Acidisarcina polymorpha: one gene and its partner. The protein of the gene in region 1 interacts with the protein of each later gene in a pairwise test. Links are inferred from orthologs where the notes say so. Each region holds a gene or a part of one and is shown on either strand. Other genes may lie near its edges. The genes, in order: gyrA and gyrB.

Region 1 (10,312 bases):
AAGTTCTCAACGTGATATTCTGCCACCTTAACCAGTCTATCAACCGGATAGGCACCCGGCCCGGGTTTTGGGCTCCCTGCCCTCGTTACGAAGTGAGTGACGTAGGCCACCTTCCTGCACTTTGATTTGCTGGAGCATTCCCTTGATCAAGCGGCGTATTTTGCTGGTAGATGATGAGCTTGCGGTTCTGCTAACGCTGAAAGCAGTCCTCGAGCTGAATGGCTTTGACGTGGAGACGGCGGCTTCGGCCAAGGAAGCGAAATTAAAGATTCGTGCCAACGCCTATCACATGATCATCACCGACATGCGAATGGAAAGCGAGACTGCTGGAACTGAGGTGGTTCGCGCCGCCAAGAACGCGACGTACCAGCCTGCGGTGGCCATGTTGACTGCTTTTCCTTTGCCCGGCTCCGATTGGAGCGAAGACGGTGCGGATGAAATGCTGGTCAAGCCAATGAACACTTCTGAACTGGTTCGACAGCTCGAAGCGCTGCTGATTTCGCACGAAGATAAGAAGCAGCGGCAAAAACCGGTTGTCCCCGTGAATGAACAATCGGTTTCAAAAGCAGTTGCCCACAGCAGCTGAGACGGCTCAACCCTGGCGCCGCTCGAACGATAACGGGTCTTGCGCCGTACACTTGTTCCGCAAAGTTGAACGTAACTCTCTGTTAATAAAGAACCTCGACCACGAGTTGAGACAAGAACGATTCGGTATCTTAATTCCCCTTTACGATTGCGATTCCAGCAATGACTGTTATAAAGTTGATCCAGTCATAATTGGAAAATCCTAATTAAACATTTTGTGGTCAGCAGCGGCTTCAACGCCGGGGGGATAATTATGGGATTTGACCTAGCAAAGTACAGAGATGACACTAAGCAATTCGCTGTACAGAGTGGCCCAGCTCGACACGGGATGGCGGTTTCAGGATTTCAATGGACCCTATACAAGATCCTCTGTAGGTTGTGGATGCGTCTTTATGGAGATCGCATTCAAAACGCCCACGATCAGAACGATCCTTTACTTCCGGTTCCCGCTCACTTTAAGCAAAACCTGGTCGAGAACTGCAAGGTTTTTGCCGATCGGGATGAGATGCTTAAGGCGCTTCCAAAGGGAAAAATCTGGGCAGAGGTCGGCACCTATGAAGGTGAATTCGCGCGCAAGATTCTCGATTGGTGCGAGCCCAGCCATATTGACCTGATGGATTTGACCTATGAGCTTGTGAAGGCAAAAGGCCATGTCAAGGAATCGGACCGGGTCACTTTCAATAAGGGTGATTCCGCGAAGCTGCTTTCATCGCAGCCCGATGGAAAGTACGACTACATCTATATCGATGCCGGTCATGACCTGATTGACGTAGCTCGGGATGCAGTCGCTGCCATCCCCAAGCTGAAGCCAGACGGCATTATTTTCTTCAACGACTACATTTTCTTTTCGGTTACCGGCCTGCGGCCATTCGGCACCGTCCCTGTGGTCAACGCACTGGTCGCCACTGAGGAGTGGGAAGTCGTCTATTTCGCATTTCAGAACAAGATGCAGTGCGACATTGCTCTACAGCGGACGAGCGTAAGGAAGTCGGCCAATTCGAATGGACATGGGGCCCTGAGCTCTTCGAGTCTGAGCTGATTGTTTCCGGCGTTTTCAAAAAGGGCATCGGAGTCGACCTCGACTCCGATGCCCTTTTTCTTTAATGGTCTTCGTTCGTTGAAGCCATGAAGTTGGAACGCTCTTATTGCAGCAGCGTTCCGTCTTCGAGATCGGCTTTGGCCTCTTCGGGCGGAATGACGACTGCGGCGGCGACTTTGTCATCTTCTTCCAGATTGAGCAGCTTCACCCCTTGAGTCGATCGTCCGGCTGCGCGCACTGTCTTCGTGTCGATGCGAATGATCTTGCCGTATTGGCTGATCACCATCAGCTCCGAGGTATCGTCGACCAGGTTAATGGACTGCACCTTACCGTTGCGGGCTGTGGTCTTGACGTTGATCACGCCCTTGCCGCCGCGGGTCTGCAGACGGTACTCGTCGACATCGGTACGCTTACCGAAGCCGTTGCTGGTGACGGAGAGGATCAGGCTGGGAGTGTTGCCGCCGTTTCCGTTCGCGATGCGCTCTTTCGGAGTGACTGCGAGACCGACGAGATAATCATTCTTGCCGAGATCGATGCCGCGCACGCCGTAAGCCGGCCGGCCCATCGAGCGCACATCATTTTCGTCGAAGCGAATCGCCATGCCTTCGTGGGTCGCGAGGAAGACGACCTGACTTCCGTCCGTGATGCGGACTCCGATCAGTTCATCATCAGCGTCGATCCCGATGGCGATGATGCCGCGCGCCATGACGTTGCAGAAGTCCTTGAGCGGCGTCTTCTTCACCGTGCCCTTCTGGGTAGCAAAGAAGACGAACTTCCCTTCTTCCTCCAGATTGCGCACAGGCAGAATGTTTCGCACTGTTTCCCCCGGCTGCAGGTTCAGCAGACTGGCAATGGCCTTGCCCTTGCCGGCGGCGCCGACATCCGGAATCTCGTAGACCTTAAGCCAGAAAACCCGACCCGTGTTGGTAAAGCACAGCAGGTAGGCATGGGTGGAATCGATGATGAGTTGCGAGACAAAGTCTTCCTCGCGAGTCTTCATGCCGATTCGACCGGTGCCACCACGCCGCTGCTGGCGGTAGGTGGATATAGGCGTGCGTTTCAAGTAGCCGGAATGTGAGACAGTGACGGCGACTTGTTCGTCGGCGATCAGATCTTCGAGCTGGAGCTCGGCGCTCTCGTCGACGATCAGGGTGCGGCGCTCGTCGCCGTATTGCTTCTTTACCTCTTCTAATTCCTTCACGATCACGCCGCGAAGTTTTTTCTCGGAGGCGAGGATCGATTCGTACTCTGCGATGTTCTCGCGGACCTGTGCGAGTTCCTTCAACAACTCGTCGATCGAGAGTTGGGTGAGACGATAAAGCTGCAGTTCGAGGACCGCGTCGATCTGCCGGTAGCTCATACCGGGCGCGATATTCAAGTTGGTCGTATCTTTATCGAGATTGATAACGATTTCGGTGCCGAGCGACCAGGTGCGAAGGTTTTCGCGAGCCTCAGCGCGGCTACCCGATCCGCGAATAATCCTGATGACGCGATCCAGATTGTCGAGGGCGATCTTGTAGCCTTCGAGGATGTGTTCCCGCTCGCGCGCCTTGCGCAGCAAGAACGCGGTGCGGCGGCGAACCACATCGACGCGGTGATCGATGAAGTGCTGGATCGCCACATGCAACGGAAGCTCTTTGGGCTGGCCATTGACAACCGCCAGGAAGATCATCGAGAAACTTTCCTGCATCTGCGTGTGCTTATAAAGCTGGTTCAGTACAATCTGCGCTTCGGCGCCGCGACGCAGTTCGATGACGATCCGCATGCCATCGCGATCGCTCTCGTCGCGCACGTCGGTGATGTCGTCGATCACCTTCTCGTGGTAAAGCTCGGCGATGCGCTCGATGAGCTTCATCTTATTAACCTGGTAAGGAATCTCGCTGACGATGATCGCCTGCTTTTCCTTGGTCAGGTTTTCAGTCGAGACTTTGGCGCGAATCAGGAACTTTCCGCGACCGGTTGCATAGGCCTGCGCAACGCCACCGCGCCCGTAGAGAAAGCCGCCGGTGGGAAAGTCCGGCCCCTGCACATGCTTGAGCACCTCGATCAATCCCGCCTGAGGGTTGTTGATCATCTCGATCGTGGCGTTCACGACTTCCGTTAGATTGTGCGGAGGGATGTTGGTCGCCATGCCGACCGCGATGCCGTTCGAACCATTCACGATCAGGTTCGGAATTCGGGCCGGCAACACCGTGGGTTCGAAGGTCGACTCGTCATAGTTCGGCATGAAGTCGACGGTTTCCATGTCGATATCCGCCAGCATTTCGCTGGCGATGCGCATCATGCGGCATTCGGTATATCGCATAGCTGCCGGCGGATCGCCGTCGACCGAACCGAAGTTTCCCTGGCCATCGATCATCGGATACCGCAAGCTGAATGGCTGAGCGAGACGCACCATCGTGTCGTAGATCGCCGAGTCGCCATGGGGATGGAAGACACCCATGGCCTGACCCACAACCTTGGCGCACTTGGTGTATTTCTTGTTGTACTGCAGCCCCATTTCGTGGAGCGTATACAGAATGCGGCGGTGGACTGGCTTCAGCCCGTCGCGGACATCAGGCAGCGCGCGCCCAATAATGACCGACATTGAATAATCGAGATACGAGCGCCGCATCTCGTCTTCAATATTGATCGGGATAATGCTGGAAGCGCCGGTGGGGCCGCCGGTTCCGTTGGCGCCATCGTTACCATCACCGCCTCCGAGGGGGAGCAGCGGATTTTCATCATTTGCCATAGTTGGGATCCGTCAATCGAATGGTTCCTTGCAAGGCAACGCTCGTCGCTAGAGAGAGGATCAGCAGAGAGCTTCAGGCGTGCTCGAAAGAATCCTGAGGAATTGATCTATGTCTATGATACTCAAATACTTACCCCTAGGCAAGGGGCATTTCCCCGGCTAACCTCAATGACCAGAGGGACTTGGCCGCGCTAGTTCACGAGCCGCGGCAAAGAAGCCACACAGAGCGCCGCCTGCATCACCAAGATGCCGCAGGTGGCGATGAGAAAAATTCGCCTCTGTGGAGTTTCGAGGGCGTCGGCGAAGACGCCGCCGATGAAGGTCAACAGGAAGGGAACCATCCACAGCCAGGGCTCTCCTGGCACCCCAGTAGTGACGATGGGGAGTAGTAATGCAGTGACCAGCAATGCTGCCAGATTCCCAAAATAGCGCGATCGTTTCACGCTGATAAAGAGGAGCAAGGAGATTGCCGCGGCGAGGGTCATTCCAGCATTGGGCAGTGAGGTGAAGAGGGCCTTTGCCGGTTCAAGAGAAAACCACATGCGGGCAGCGGCGCTGCGAAAAACATAGCTGAAGGCATCCGGGCGAAAGGCGTACGAGGCGAACAGGATCAGTAGAGTACCGACGGCGGAATAGAGAGCGATGGGAATCAGAGATGAGCGGCGGCGTTCGGCCAGATAGATCATGAAACCCAAGGCAACGAAAAACGCCAGCAAGGCCGCGGCCACGTGCGAGGCCGCCGTGAACCCCAGCGCGGCGGTGAGCAGCACGATGCGCGGACGCCATTTTCTGCGCGGCCCCTGCATGGCGTGGGCGACGCCGATGGCCGTATAAACAGCGGCGAAGAAGCCGAAGGCTGCCAGGATTTCGGGATTCGGATAAGTGCAGGCGTGAACGATCTCGGGAGAGAAGCAATAGAGCGAGAGCGCCACGAAGCCGCCTTCATTGCCGAAGAGCCGCCGCGTGACCCACCAGAGCGCGGCGCCCAGGCACAGTCCGCAGAAGATGAAGGGCAAACGCATCAAGAGCAGCACGTCGCTGAGTTGATGGCGCAGCTCCCATGGGGAATTGTTTGAGGATGCTCCGGAGAAGATTCGTTCCATGGTCAGCAGCAATCCGGCGGCGCGATAGGCGAGGGTGCCGTCATGGATATTGCCGCAGCTGGTGAAGTATCCGGCGAGTGGCGAGGGCTTCTCCCACATCTCGCGTCCGCAGCGGGCGTACTGGTAGTCACGCTCAGTCAGGGTCTGATGACGGGTGACCCAGTAGCATTGCGAGAAGAGTAGCAAAAGCAGGACTGCCGCTATCCGTTGCGGTCGATCGAAGCGGAATTTGCGGAGTCGCTGAGCGAAAGACATCGTTCAACTCTGAGTGTACTAGAGTGAATCGACGTGATTTATGAAGGGGAAAACGTGCTTGAAAGGGTGCAATTTTGAGCGTTTTTTTGCACCCTGGAGAGGCTTTTTAGGGACCAAAGGCGGATCGCCCTATTTATGGTGCAAAGAAGCGGATCTTCAAGGCTGAGCGTCGATCATTTCGACGCGGGCGGGTGCGGCTTCGATTGACTCGGTCCCGAGGAAGAGCCGGGAAAGATGTTCGAGCGATTCGGCCGGATGGTCGCAGATCCCGGTGTGCACGGGAGAGACCTGGATGATGGTGCTGCGTGGGGAGACGATCCAATGGAAGCGTTCCCGTTGGCTGAGCTGGGCGATGGGGCCGGCGGTGGAGTCGGCAGCGCAAATTTTTGGAATCGCTTCAAGGTGACGGCGCACCGCATCGAGGTCAATGTCGGGCCAGAGGGCGAGCAGACGGGCTTCGTCGATGACGATCCTGGCCTCGAGAAAGCGTTGCTCCAAACAGAAGGCGACAACTCCGGCGTTGATGAATTCGCCACGCTCGACTCGGGGCACGACCCGCAGGACGGCGTAGTCGAAGGAATTACGTGCGGGCATAAATAGCCTCCTCGATGAATTTGGCGGACGCGCTGAGGCGGGCGGTGAGGAAGTGGATGTATCGCTCGCGCTGTTCGTGGGCATCGGTCGAAGGGCTACCCCCAGGCAGGAGCCATGCATCGGGAACTTGATCGAGGATCGGGGCGAAGCTCTCGGCGGACAATCGCGCGTGGGCAGCGGCATCCGCAATATCGAGCTGGGTCGCCCAAGGCAAGAGCAGATGCTGCCGGATCGCGGGAAAGCGGGACTCGACGAGCGAGGGCGCTGTCTTCCAGTTGTGATGCCAATAGAGCGACGCCCCTTGGTCGATGAAGTAGAGGCGCTGATGCCAACGCAAGAGGTTGGCATTGCGGGCGGTGCGATCGACGTTCATGACGAAGGCGTCGAACCATACGGCAGTCGAGGCGGTTGCGGCGCCAGCGGTGTCTCCCGCAGCGGGATCAAACATGGTTGATCCGGGAAGGTAGTCGAGCGCGAGATTGAGTCCGGCGCTGGCGAAGCAAATCACGGATTTCGGTGTCGGGCTCATTTCTTCCGAGCAATGGATCGACCTCGATGAAGACCAACTCGGGAACATTCAAGCCGAGGGCGCGGCCGATTTCCCCGGCAACCAGTTCGGCGACGAGCGCTAGTGGACCCTGCCCGGCGCCGCGAAACTTGACCACGTAGAGGCCATCATCCTCGGCCTCGACGATCGCGGGGAGCGAGCCGCCTTCGCGGAGAGGCGTGACGTATTTGGTGGCGTGGATGGTGCGGAGCATGGAGTGGCTACGGTCCTTCTTAAGACTTTGTTCGAGACTCAACATTCTGACCAAGACCGCGCGTCCTGGAAACGCAGATCCGTGAAACGCAGATCTGAAAACACAGATCCTGAAAACGCAGATCCTTCGCTTCGCTCAGGATGACAGGTTTGCTTCATAGGCTTGCTTCATAGGCTTGTTTCATAGGCTTGTTTCATGGGCTTGTTTCATAGGCTTGTTTCATGGGCCTGTTTCATGGGCTTGCTTCATGAAGTTTAGACCTAGGAAGCTAGTTTAGCTGGTGTGCTGATCAGCGCCATGCCTACCGGTTTCGACTCTTCCGCTTCCGTGTGGTTCAGATTCGGCTTAGGTGCGCTCACTGGGCGTTTGGCAAATTTGTCTTCGAGCGCGAGTCCGTATATTACTTCTTCGACGCGGCCCGTAGCGGTGGTGTGGGATGCTGTTCCAACGGTGTAGGACGCTGCTCTGGTCGAGGAGCTTCGTGGGAGGGAGTCGCCTGTGGTTGCGGGATACTCGGGTACTTCGTTGGCGAAGAAGCTTGGGGTCAAAGATGCTCAGCGCACCTGGCGGTATGCTATGCCGGTTATGGTGGCTGAGGAGATCGCGCAGTGCGGGGTAAGTCCAACGCTGTTCGAAGCGCCTGCCCCCGGGCTGGAGATGGCGCATCTCTTTGTGACTCGCCGTCAGGAGCTCGCAAAGATGCTTGCGGAGTTGCGGGTGCTGCTTGCCTCCGATGGAATGATTTGGGTTTCCTGGCCGAAGAAGGCGGCAAAGATTCCGACCGAGGTCTCAGAAGATATCGTCCGGGCGGAGGCGCTTCCCTTGGGATTAGTCGACATCAAGGTTTGCGCGGTGGATGAGACCTGGTCTGGCTTGAAACTTGTGGTGCGCCGCAGTGAACGTTCTCAGAAGTGAGAGAGATTGTGGGTTCCCTCGGTTGAAGCCGCTTCGATCGAGCGGCATCATTTCCGTCCTCAACATGGTTGAAGATTGGGTCCGGTTGTGTGATGCCGTGTCCTACTCGAGCCGACGGATGACGGGAATTTGCTTCTATCTCCAGCGGAAGATTCTTAGCGACAGGGTAAAGGCAAGGAGCAGCCATATCGTTAACACGGCTACGGGGCCGGCCAGTTGGGCGAGGGATGTTCCCTGGAGCATGTTTCCGCGGAGGGCGTCGATGGCGGCGGTGAGTGGCAGGGCGCGGATGACGGGTTGGACGATGTTGGGGAAGCGGCTGGCGGAGAAGAAGACGCCGGAGACGATCCACATGGGGAGCATGACCAGGTTCATCAGGCCGGAGGCGGCCTCCATGGTCTTGGCGCGGGAGGCAATGAGGAGCCCGAGCGCGGAGAAACTGAGCGAGGCGAGGATACAGAGGAGCACGAGCTGCCAGATGGGTCCGCGAAACGGAACGCCGAAGACCAGGCGGGCGAAGCCGAGGAAGACTCCGACCTCAATGACCAGCAAGAGAAGCCGGGAGAGCAGGAACGAGGCGAGATATTGCCAGCGCGGCATGGGCGAGGCGACGAGGCGCTTGAGCAGCTTCTTCTGGCGGGCTTCGACGATGGCGAAACCGAGTCCCCAGATGGCGGAGCTCATGAGGTTCATGCCGAGCAGGCCGGGGATGACGAAATCGATGTAGCGGGCACCGGCTTCGTGGACCTGCTGGTTGGCGGTGGGTACGGAATCCTGCTGGCCGGCTGCTTTCTGGATGGCGCGATCGGCGAGGAGCCTGGCGGTGCGGGCATCGGGGTTGGTGTCGTCGTAGTCGTAAATCACAGAGCCGGGGATGACAGAGCCAGGTACCACGGCACCAGCATTCCCAGAGGCGGGGTTGGCGCTTCCGGAGTGGTCTACGGCGAGGAGCAGGATTCTGCCGGTGGCGAGGGCGTGGGCGCCGCTGGCCTCGTCCATCGTGACAGCCGTCAGTCCTCGATCGGCGTTGAGCGCCTGAGCGAGGCGGCCGGTGGTGGCGGCGACCTGGAGAACGTCAGCAGGGCGGTTGCGGAAGGCGATGCTGAGGCCGACCGATAGCAGAATCGGGAAGACAAAGATCCAGAAGACGGCTTCCGGTTCGCGGAAGAAGAGGCGGAGGCGGGCGGTGGTGAGTTCGAAGAGCGAGCTTTCGCTGAGCTTACTCATCGCGCAAGTTCCTTCCGGTGAGCGAGACGAAGACATCTTCGAGGGTCGCCGAATGGGTACGGAATTCGGTCAGACGGGAACCCTGGGCGGCGAGCGAGGCAAAGATGGGCGGGACGGTGGTGTGGAGTTCGGAGACAAAGAGCTGGTGGACTCCGGCGTGGAGGCGGTGGGACTCGACGCCGGGAATGCGGGTGAGGATCGCGGGATCGAGAGTGAGGCCATTGTCTACGGCAAACTCGACGATCTGCTCGCCGCCAATCGAGGCGATGAGTTCCTTGGGCGTGCCGAGGGCAATGATTTTGCCGTGATCCATGACCGCGACGCGGTTGCAGAGACGCTCGGCTTCGTCCATGTAATGGGTGGTGAGAATGATGGTGCGCCCGGCGCCTTTGAGGTGTTCGACTAGCTCCCACAGGTTGCGGCGGGCCTGGGGATCGAGGCCGGTGGTGGGTTCGTCGAGAAAGAGCAGCTCGGGAGCGCCGACCAGAGCGCAGGCCATGGCGAGACGCTGCTTCTGCCCACCGGAGAGGCCCCCGACGCGAGACTTGCGCTTCTCCTCAAGCTGGGCCATCTCGATCGAGCGCTCGACGGTGAGTCCTTGATCGAAGAAGCTGCGAAAGAGGCGGATGGTTTCCTCTACGGTGAGTTTCTCGGGAAACTGAGTTTCCTGCAATTGGATGCCGATGCGCTGGCGGAGCTGGTTGGCGTGTCGCCGCCAATCGAGGCCGAGGAGCTCGACGGCGCCCTCATCGGGAGTGGTGAGGCCTTCGCAGATTTCGATGGTGGTGGTCTTGCCAGCGCCGTTGGGGCCGAGCAGGCCGAAGCACTCGCCACGCGCGACTTCGAGATCGATTCCCTGCACCGCGGCGACATCGCCGAACGACTTGCGGAGGCCGCGGAGCAGCAGCGCGGGTCCGTCAAGGTGGCTGTCAGGGCGGCTGTCGGGCGATTGCATGTTTTCACCTTATTACGGAGCCAGCAAACTGGCGATGAAAAGAGTGGATCCTAGCCGAATCATTTCGGGCTTTGCGTGCCCAAGAGGTTGGTGGCCGGTTCGAGTGCGCTTCCACAATAGCGACAGCCGGTATCGATTATGAAG
Region 2 (10,274 bases), 1.3 Mb from region 1 along the record:
CATACTCCCCACAAACGTCTGGTCCCTCTTGCCAGCGAATACCGAGCCAGTCAAGGTCCTCCACCGCCGCGGCAGCAAACTCCGGCTTCGACCGCTGTGGATCAAGATCATCCACGCGCAGAACTAATGCACCGCCGGAACGCAGCGCCCGTTGGTAAGCAGTCCAGAAGGTTGCGGCGTGGCCGAGGTGCAGCAGTCCGGTAGGGGAGGGCGCGAGGCGTCCGCGATAGCCGAGAAAATCAGACACAAAATTCAGTGTATTCGCCGCTTCATCCACGGTGACGTTGAGCGAGCATCTCGCGCCCGAGGTCGCAGAACGCCTTGACGATCGCCCTCTCTTCATCTTTACGCCAGACCAGGTCTACATCGCTGCGAACGCTTGTTCCGCTGAGCTCGATACAGACGCAGTCCGGCGCCGCGATTCGCTCAATGCATGCGGGCGCGATGCTCACTCCTAAACCTGCTCCAACCAGCCGCAGAACTGTGAACCACTGCGGCGCCTCCTGAACGACCCGCGGCCGAAAACCATGGGCTTCACACAAAGATGCAGTCTTCTCATAGGCGAGACGGCCGGCCCGTGGTGAAAACAAGACAAAAGGCTCGTCTCGGAGAACCGCTGCAGAGAGCGTCCGGCTCTTCGCCAAAGCATGGTGCGCCGGTAGAACTGCCACGAAAGGCTCTGACGAGAGCGTCTCCGCCTCCAGGCCCTCGACCTCGCCTCCGTCACGGAGGAAGGCGACATCAATCAGGCTGTCCAACAATGCCTGCGTCATCTCCGACGAAAAACCCTCGCGGAGTTGAAGATCGACCCTGGGATGTTTGCGACGATATTCTCCCAGCATGGATGGTAGCGGAGTCAACATGCCGGAGCTGATGAAGCCCACACGCAGGGCGCCAAGTTCGCCCCGGCCAACGCTTCGTGCCTCCGCCAGATCTTCGATTACGCTCCGTAACGTACGCCGTGCCCGCTCGAGAAAGATCTCCCCTGCGGCAGTCAGCTTAACTGCGCGGGTGGTTCTGAGGAACAAAGGATAGCCCACAATTTCCTCCAACTTGCGGATTTGCTGGGAGAGTGGAGGCTGGGCAAGGTGCAGCCGCGAAGCGGCGCGGCCGAAGTGCAGTTCTTCCGCCACTGCCACGAAGTAGCGGAGGTGGCGTAATTCGATTTCGCTATCCATACTTTGTTCATCCTAATCGCAACAAATAAGATATTGGACGTATGGGGGGATCCAGCATACTTTTTAAAAAGGAGAGATCTATGCCTGTCTGTGTTCAAGAGAGTCTCACTGCTCCTGCCCCGCCAGTGGTCGAAATCCGGCGGTTCCGGCCCGGAGACGAAGCCGCTTTTCTGCGCCTGAACGAGGAGTGGATCGTGCGTCACTTCGTCCTCGAAGAGAAGGACCGTACCGTTCTCAACGATCCCATGAAGCACATCCTCGACCGAGGTGGACAGATTCTTTTCGCCGTGATCGGCGGAGAAGCGGTCGGCTGCTGCGCGATTGTTCCCGAACTGGAGCCCGGCGTCTACGAGGTTGCGAAGATGGCAGTGACCGAAAAGCTGCAAGGACAGGGCATTGGACGTAAAATTCTCCAGGCGGTGATCGAAACTGCGAAAGGGATGGGAGCCTCCCGGCTCTACCTCGAGACCAATAGCAAACTAGCCAATGCGACCCATTTGTACGAGAAGCTGGGCTTTCGCCATGTTCCAGTGGAGCGGTTGAAACCTTCACTCTATCGGCGCGCCGATGTCTTCATGGAGATGGTGCTGAGTTGATTCCTTCTCCAGAGACCTTCCTTCCGCCGGCAACGCCCAACCGGTCCCCTGAAGCAATTGCTCTCGAATTCGGCGATCCGCCGTTGGAAGCTCTCCGAACTACCCACAAACGCTTCGCGATGGCCGCAGGGCGGGCCTGCAAGTACCCAGCGGATGTCGCTCCTTTTGCGGCGATTGAGGATAGCTCGGAGGAGGCGCTGCGGGATCTGTTTTCGCTCCTGAATCCAGGCGAGGGCACGTATGTCGTCAGCGGAGCTTCGTTGGCATTCGAGGGCCTGCGATGCGACGGGCCGCTGGGAGTGAAGCAGATGACATATCCCCAAAACCGGCCACTGCCGATCAATGCTCGGATTGATGGTATCCGAATCGAACCGCTTTCCTGCGCCAACGCTGCCGAGATGGTGGAACTGACTTCGATCGCTTTTCCAGGCTTCTTCCGAGCGCGCACCTGTGAAATGGGCAGCTACTACGGCATCCGCCAAGAAGGACGATTAGTCGCGATGTGCGGCGAACGGATGGCCATTCGCGAATATCGCGAAATTAGTGGTCTCTGCACGCATCCGGACTTTCGCGGCAATGGCTATGCCGCCGTGTTGATGTTGCAGCTCATGCGCGATCATCGCGAAGCCGGATTACAGTCATACCTGCACGTCTCCGCAAACAACGCCAATGCCATCGCCCTCTACGAACGAATGAGCTTCGAGCATCGAGGAGAGTTTTCGCTATATCTTCTAACACGCGAAAGTTAAGACGTCGCTCGTAGACGGGACTCTCTGTCGCTCTTACTGGCGTTCGTCTCCCGACGCATTCGCACAGGAAAGCAAACCCTGCTCCGTCAGCCAGGTACGAAGAAGATCCCTTCCTAGATATCCAAATTCTTCACATGCAGCGCGTTTTCTTCGATGAACTTCCGCCTGGCTTCGACATCTTCGCCCAACAAGGTGGTGAAGATGGAGATGGTGCTGTAAGGAAATGGTGGCCGTGTTCGCTCCTCGCCAGGTTAGGAGGCGTTGACCACGATGGTCAGAATGGATCGGCTCAGGACAGCTACCCTCTTGAATCATGAGGGTAGCATGGACCCGGAGAACGTCGGTTCGCTATACAAGCGTCATTGGGTTCGGGCCGTCGCTCGAGTTTTACCGCGACAGAGCCAATTCCCTCAGCGAGCCTTGCTCGCCACTATGGCGCGGCGGAGCAGAATCCAATTCGTGACGTCTACGCCAAAAATAGATTGCAAAACACACCGTCACGATGGGCACCACTATGCCGAACTCATCGATAAACCAGAGAGTCTTCCCCGTATCGCGGGTGAGCGGGGTACAAATGCTTTGAATGTAAAGATTGTGACTCGAGTGAAGGATCACCGCGGTCCAGAGACTTCCCGATTTCATACGTAGCCAGGTCAAGATGAAAGAATCGGCGATGACCGCAACCGTAAAACAAATCATGCCGAACCAGAGCGGCTCTCTGGATCCGGAATTGTAGTTGCTCCAGAGCATCACGGGAAAATGCCATACGGCCCACGCCGCGGCGCTGAGCAGTGAGGTCTTGGTATATCCCATTGTCTTGAATAACTCTGGAACAAGAAAGCCACGCCAGCCCATTTCCTCGCCCAGGTCGCTGGCCAGTCTCGGGATTATGCCGTAAGTGGCCGTGAGCAGCAGATAGACGACGGTAGAGGTGAGGGGCGATGCCCTCAAGGCCATGACCGGGACAAGATGTTGCATGAATTCGTGGTTCGGAAAGCCACCCAGTCCGGAGCCCCACACGATGGCGTAGGCGATGAGAGCATATGCAAACGGGACGAACCAACTCATCCATGCATAGCGAGCCTGCGGCCACTTTCAGCCCAGATCCGACAGCTTGCGGCAATTGAGCTTCAAGGTAAGCATTGCTGCGAATGCCACACACCACTTAAGACCAATCGCATATTTACCCTCGGCTCCTCGCAACTGCTGCGTGTACCAACACATACAGTAGAAGACTGAGCTGAAAGCGAAAGTCAGCACTAGAAAGACAATTACCTGCTGCCTTGAGGAGCCAGGCTTTGACATGGACTTTGATACCTTTTCGATCGAAATTTAGCTCGGAAACAGCCGGGAGTGAAGCGCCCTTCCAGGAAAGACACTTCAGGAATTGAATTATTTCCAAGATGTGAATGCCGGCTGGAGTGCTGCGCGTGGGGAGGGAATGGACCTGCTTGCCGCCGTGTGGTGATCCTATCCTGCCGAGTTGCTCGAGAGATCGGATGCCGAATTCACGATAAGAAGCGGCCGGTCGTTCAACAGAAGAGAGTAGCCGGCTCAAAACGAAAGCTACCCTTCTGGATCAGAGGGTAGCTTGAATAGGGAAACGCCACTTCGTTTTAGATATCGAGGTTCTTCACATCCAGCGCGTTTTCTTCGATGAACTTCCGCCTGGCTTCGACATCTTCGCCCATCAGAGTGGTGAAAATGGTCTCGGTTTCGGCGATGTCTTCGAGTTTCACCGAGAGCAGCGTGCGCCGCTCGGGATCCATGGTCGTCTCCCACAGCTGGGTCGAGGTCATCTCGCCGAGTCCCTTGTAACGCTGCACCTGATAGTCACGGCGTCCCTGCTCGATCACATAATCGAAGAGTTCCTTAGGGGTATGCTTGACAACCGGATCATGACTGGCGCGGCTGGCCCGCTTGGGCGCCGGCTTGCCCGCCTCCACTTCGCCGATCGTCTCGCCCTCCGTCTCTTCAGGATCGGGAACCACTTGCTTGGTGGCGTACTCGATCCGGAAGGGCGGTTCCAACTGCTCTTTAATCTGGGCGAACTTCGACATCATCTGCCGGTATTCCGGCGATGAGGCCAATGTCCAGTTGATTTTGCGTTCCGCTCCATTGTCATCCGTAAAGGCAATCGACCAGGTCTGGTGCTCCTCGTCATAGGCGGGTTCGCTCAGGGCCTTGAACTGAAGTGCTTTTCGCTCCGTCTCGAGCCTGCGATGTAATGCCACAAGCTTCGCGGGAGCGTGACCCTCCGCACCTTCGAAGTCGCTGCGGCGGACCAGCTCGAGCTCCGCAAGAAGGTTGGTAACGTGCTCATTCCGAAGGCGCTTGTCTACTTTGTCGAAGAGTTCAAGGTACTCCCGCAACTGCCCGATGAACTTGGTCAGCACCGAGCCATCCAGCTTGTGCTCGGTGGGTCCGGCCTCTGCGCCTGCCCCGTGATAGACGACCATCCCGTCGGAGGCGCGCTTGACCATCACCCGGACAAACTCGCGATCGTCCTTGATGTACTGCTCGAACTTGCCCTTCTTGATGCGGTAGAGCGGCGGCTGGGCAATGTAAACATGGCCGCGTTTGATCAGCTCCGTCATATGGCGGAAGAAGAAGGTCAGCAGCAGCGTCCGGATGTGCGATCCATCGACGTCAGCGTCCGTCATGAGAATGATTTTTCCGTAACGGAGCTTGGAAGGGTCGAAGTCTTCCTTGCCAATACCCGCGCCGAGGGCGGTAATCATCGCCCGGATTTCTTCGTGACCGAGCATCTTGTCGTATCGGGCTTTTTCGACGTTGAGGATCTTGCCCTTCAGTGGCAGGATCGCCTGGAAGCGCCGATCGCGGCCCTGGCGCGAGGTTCCGCCGGCCGACTCTCCCTCGACCAGATAGATTTCGCACTTCTCCGGGTTCCGCTCACTACAGTCGGAAAGTTTGCCAGGAAGACCGCCGCCGTCCAGAGCGCCCTTGCGGCGAGTGAGATCACGCGCCTTGCGGGCAGCCTCGCGGGCACGGGCAGCTTCAATGGCCTTGTTGATGATCTTTCTCGCGATGGGCGGGTTCTGTTCGAGAAAGCCGCCTAGCTTCTCGTTGACCACCGCCTGAACGGTGCCGGCGATATCGGAGTTGAGTTTGCCCTTGGTCTGGCCCTCGAACTGGGGCTGCGAAAGCTTGACGCTGATGACCGCAACCAGACCTTCTCGTACGTCGTCCCCGGAGAGGTTTTCTTTCAAGTCCTTAAACAGGCCGAGCGATTGGCCGGCACTGTTGATCGTCCGGGTAAGGGCAGTCTTGAACCCCGACAGATGCGCGCCGCCATCGACGGTGTTGATGTTGTTGGCGAAGGTGAAGACGGTCTCCGAATAGGCATCGTTGTACTGCATCGCAATGTCGATCTCGACATTGTCGCGGGTCGCCTCCATGACGATCGGCTTGTCATGGAGCACCTGCTTGCCCTTATTCAGCAGCTTGATGAACTCAGCGATGCCGCCGGCATACCTGAACTCTGCGCGCTTAGCCTCGCCCGTCTTTGGGTCGGTAGTGCGTTCGTCGGTGAGCGAGATTTCGAGGCCCTTGTTCAGGAAGGCGAGTTCGCGCAGTCGCTGGGCAAGGGTGTCGTAGTTGTATTCGGTGACCGTAAAAATCGACTTGTCGGGCAAAAAGTGGACCTTGGTGCCCTTGCGTTTGGAACTGCCAGTCTGCCGAAGTTTCTCTAGTGGCACGCCCTTGGCGTAAGTTTGCTCGTAAGTGTGGTCGTCGCGCCAGATCTCGACATCGAATGCTTCGCTCAGCGCGTTCACGCAAGAAACACCAACGCCGTGTAGACCGCCCGAGACCTTGTAGTTCGAAGCGTCGAACTTGCCGCCCGCATGGAGTTTGGTGAGCACCACCTCGACCGCCGTCATCCGCTCGCCGTTCGGCAAAACCTTCTCATCCACCGGAATGCCGCGGCCGTCATCCACCACCGTGATGGAATTGTCGACATGGATCGTAACTTCGATCCGCTTCGCATGGCCCGCCAGAGCCTCATCGACGGAGTTATCCACCACCTCGTAAACTAAGTGATGCAGACCCATCTCACCGGTCGAACCGATGTACATGGCAGGACGCAACCTTACCGCCTCAAGACCTTCAAGGATCTTGATGTCTTCCCCGGTATAACTCCGGGGAGCGGCCTTCTCTTTCCCGTTCAAACGGGAGGAGATCTCTGTCGATTCAGGAAAGGTAATATTCTCGGAAACTACGAGCTCTTTAGTGGACATGAAACTCCGGTGCGAAACCCCGCGCAACTTCCTTGAACGATCAAAGCTGCGGTAATTAAATGGCTGAAAGAGAAAGGGTTTACGCCGTATTTTGCTAATAAAAGTATACCACGGAGAACAATCCCGGGAACCAAGAAGTGGGTAGGCGTCAGTCGTCCCCGGGAAGCTGTCTTAGACAGAATTGTCACTTCCGTAATTGATGAACTCGCTGGATTTAAAACTCGGTCGCGAATCAATTTCAAAGTGGATTAAACTTCTTTTTAGAAGGTCTCTTCTTCCGTACGAGCCCTTCCAAAATTCCGGTGTGCGACCATAAAGGCAAGTCAATTCATGGTGCGGATTCTGGTTCGTGGCTTAACGGCCGCTCTGATCGTCGGCGGGATGCTGGCTGCCGGTCACATCCAAGTGAACAGCGTGACCCGGCAGTTGCAGTTCAAAACCGCTTCTGAGGGGATGCCGGTTCCGGCTTGTCCGCCCAACGACGTCAATGCATGCAATATCGATACCTGGTAGCAGCCGCGTTGTGGTGTCGCCATAGGGTTCGTTGATTTTTTTTGTACCTTCAACTATTCGCGATATGCTCTAATCTCGAATAGTTTGGTATGTATGAGCTACCTGCCGGGAGTCAGTCTGTTGGCGACCGCCGAGCCGATCTTGCTCGCGTTGACGCTCTGCGCCTTCCTGAAGGCAGGGATTTACAAGCGTTTCCCATGGTTTGGCGCCTATCTGGGCTTCCGGTTGTCCATCTACGCCGTCTTGAACCTCCTACTGTACTCCGCCCGAGGGCGGTTCTTGGAAGACCACATCGCCTACAACGCCTACTATTACATCTACTGGGTAGGGTACCTGGCGCAGGCTGCAGTCTCTTTTTTGGTGATTCAAGAGGTATTTCGCCACCTCATGGATCCGCTACCTGGTCTTGGAAAGCTGGGATTAATTGCTTTCCGGTGGGTGACCCTGAGTTCGGTTTTGATTGCCGGAGTCCTGGCGGTCTTCCCAGTGGCCTCGGGAAGGGATTTGCTGCTCTCTGCCGCTAGCAGTGTCATGCGCTGTGTCAGCGTCCTCGAGCTTTGCCTGCTCGCCTTCATCGTTCTCTCTATGGAAACGCTGCAGATTTCACTCCGCAGCCAGGATTTCGGCGTTGCGCTCGGCTTAGGAATGGTGGCCGCCTCCGAGCTGGTCAATTCCGCTGTGAACTTAGGCCCTTCGTCATTTGCCTTGGCTACGAGTTATGCCTGCAACATCTTCCTCGCTTTGGCCGCGGTGGTTTGGATTGCATATTTCCTCAAATTGGGGGCCGCAGCCAAACCCGCCGCACTCCCCGTAGGTTCACCTTTGTTGCGGTGGAATGAGATTGCGGGTGCGCTTGGTCACCCGCCGCCGCATGTGGCGCTTGGCTCCTCGAGCGAGTTCTTCCTTCATGACGTGGAAAAGGCCGTGGACAAAGTCCTGGAGAAGAACTCCATGAATCCCGCCCGATGAAGCAGAAATATGGTGACTGAAAGGCGAGGAAGCGAACTCGGCAGCCACTTTCCCTTGGATAAGACCTACAGACGTGGTTTTCGGTGCTAATCCTCGACACCATCTAGAGGGTAAATGGGCCATCTGGATCTCGAGCTTGAAGGGGCTTGACCCACAAGCAAAAAGCCCGGCGCCAGGCGCTCGGGCTTTAAACTACTTCCTGGAATGGACTAGTCAGCAGCTACTTCGGTCGGAGCGTTTGCCGCCGCGACCGGCTCGATAGCCACGTAGCGACCGGTCTTGCCGCGATCGATAAATTTCACACGTCCGGAGATCTTGGCGAAGAGCGTGTCATCGCTGCCGCGCCCTACATTCAATCCAGGCTTCAGTTTGGTTCCGCGCTGGCGAACGATGATCGATCCTCCGGTGACGACCTCACCACCGAACTTCTTGACTCCAAGCCGCTGCGCATTGGAGTCGCGGCCGTTCTTTGAACTTCCAAGCCCCTTTTTGTGTGCCATCTCTTAATCCTCATGCTCTCGGGAGCAGGCCCCCGGTCGAATATTCTCAATCAAAATAGTGGCTCAGTTCGCCGAAGTGTAGGACGCGCCATCAACCTGGATTTCATTGATACGAACTTCGGTGTAGGACTGCCGATGGCCCTGCAGCTTCTTGTACTGCTTTTTGCGCTTGTAGTGAAATACCAGCACCTTAGCCCCGCGGCCTTCACTGACCACCGTACCGAGCACTTTCGCGCCGGCCGGCTGCGTGACCGAACCGGATTCTCCCGAGACGGCGAGCACTTCGCTGAACTCCACGGTGCTGTTATCACCAGCTTCGGTCTTCTCTATCTTCAGTACGTCGCCTGGCGCGACGCGATACTGCTTTCCACCGGTGCGAATCACTGCGTACATAACTTTTCTCCAGCGTCCCAAACTGCCTGAGAACGCTATCCAATCCAATCGAAATCTGGTTAGCCGATGCAGACGGCAGAATTGGCGCATTGACTGGGGCTCACTCGACCTAGCTGGGCTAGTCCCGCCACTCATTCCCTGGTCCCAGCAATCATTTTCCAAACCAGGAGTTTCTCGGCGACCTCATTCATCGCTTTAGAAAGCCTGACAATGGAACGCGCTGGAACAACTGCCGAACTTTTTAAGTCTATCGGTACGGGAAGCGGCGGTCAATGCTTAAGAACGCTCCCCGCTGAATTATTTGCGAGATCGTCGCTGATTGAGCTAGACTGAAAGTTCTGCGGGTACGGCAGTTTCGACCCATGCAGACGAGGCGCGATCCGCCCTCCAAAGTACCGCTTCAAGAAATTTAAAGACACTTGGCGGCGCGAGCTACCGAAGAATTCGATTGGATGGAGTTAGTTATGGCACAGATTTGCCAGGTCTGCGGTAAGGGTCCGCAGTTCGGAAACAATATCTCTCACGCACACAATATCAGCCGCCGGCGCTGGAACGTGAACCTGCGCCCCGTTAAAGCTAAGGTCGAAGGCGGAGCAAAGCGAATTCGGGTCTGCACTCGCTGCATTAAAGCCGGGAAGATCGTCAAGGCCTAGCCTTTATCCTTCTTTCAGTACGCCTACCTTTCCGATCCTTCAAATCCGAGGCTGGAGGCTGAAACCAAGTCCCCAGCCCTTCTTACCAAGAACGGTCTTTCCTGCCGGGCTTTCTTTTCATTCTGCCTTTTCAAAATCCAAAGCAGCCGAGTTGATGCAGTAGCGGAGCCCGGTTGGTTTAGGGCCGTCGGGGAAAACATGCCCAAGGTGGGCGCCACACCGAGCGCAGGTCGCTTCGATCCGGCGCATTCCCAGGCTGTTGTCCTCATGAGTTTCAACCGCGCTTGAGTCGACCGGCAGATAAAAGCTCGGCCAACCACTGCCTGACTCAAACTTTGTATCGGATTTGAACAACTCCGCTCCACAGGCGACGCAATGGTACATGCCGTCGGCGTGGTTCCGGTAGAGTGCTCCGGTAAAGGGGCGCTCCGTGCCTTTTTCACGAGTAATGTGGTACTGCTCGG

What was found.
Region 2: the proteins of gyrA (region 1) and gyrB interact in binary tests that used the Escherichia coli proteins (3 or more experiments, as listed by UniProt). The link is inferred for Acidisarcina polymorpha from one-to-one orthologs.

Annotation. Positions count from the first base shown.
Region 1 is NZ_CP030840.1:5,349,422-5,359,733, reverse strand. The notes cover bases 1,528-4,746. They hold gyrA (DNA gyrase subunit A), read right to left. Parts: upstream 4,359-4,746; coding sequence 1,728-4,358; downstream 1,528-1,727. Other genes in these bases: ACPOL_RS22755 (glycosyltransferase family 39 protein), read right to left, coding at 4,550-4,746; ACPOL_RS22765 (class I SAM-dependent methyltransferase), read left to right, coding at 1,528-1,624. Also shown: tRNA (N(6)-L-threonylcarbamoyladenosine(37)-C(2))-methylthiotransferase MtaB, read right to left, coding at 1-110; ACPOL_RS22770 (response regulator), read left to right, coding at 143-586; more of ACPOL_RS22765, read left to right, coding at 968-1,527; more of ACPOL_RS22755, read right to left, coding at 4,747-5,716; ACPOL_RS22750 (DUF3037 domain-containing protein), read right to left, coding at 5,873-6,310; ACPOL_RS35050 (hypothetical protein), read right to left, coding at 6,297-6,758; ACPOL_RS35045 (HipA family kinase), read right to left, coding at 6,751-7,071; ACPOL_RS22740 (DUF3052 family protein), read left to right, coding at 7,570-7,986; ACPOL_RS22735 (ABC transporter permease), read right to left, coding at 8,122-9,213; ACPOL_RS22730 (ABC transporter ATP-binding protein), read right to left, coding at 9,206-10,168. UniProt on the Escherichia coli protein: A type II topoisomerase that negatively supercoils closed circular double-stranded (ds) DNA in an ATP-dependent manner to maintain chromosomes in an underwound state.
Region 2 is NZ_CP030840.1:4,069,467-4,079,740, forward strand. What follows is about bases 3,940-7,120. They hold gyrB (DNA topoisomerase (ATP-hydrolyzing) subunit B), read right to left. Parts: upstream 6,783-7,120; coding sequence 4,140-6,782; downstream 3,940-4,139. Other genes in these bases: ACPOL_RS17295 (hypothetical protein), read left to right, coding at 7,113-7,120. In the rest of the region: tRNA glutamyl-Q(34) synthetase GluQRS, read right to left, coding at 1-247; ACPOL_RS17260 (LysR substrate-binding domain-containing protein), read right to left, coding at 270-1,178; ACPOL_RS17265 (GNAT family N-acetyltransferase), read left to right, coding at 1,259-1,774; ACPOL_RS17270 (GNAT family N-acetyltransferase), read left to right, coding at 1,771-2,523; ACPOL_RS17280 (CPBP family intramembrane glutamic endopeptidase), read right to left, coding at 2,911-3,591; more of ACPOL_RS17295, read left to right, coding at 7,121-7,295; ACPOL_RS17300 (hypothetical protein), read left to right, coding at 7,389-8,264; rpmA (50S ribosomal protein L27), read right to left, coding at 8,474-8,764; rplU (50S ribosomal protein L21), read right to left, coding at 8,828-9,157; rpmB (50S ribosomal protein L28), read left to right, coding at 9,622-9,810; peptide-methionine (R)-S-oxide reductase MsrB, read right to left, coding at 9,928-10,274. UniProt on the Escherichia coli protein: DNA gyrase negatively supercoils closed circular double-stranded DNA in an ATP-dependent manner to maintain chromosomes in an underwound state.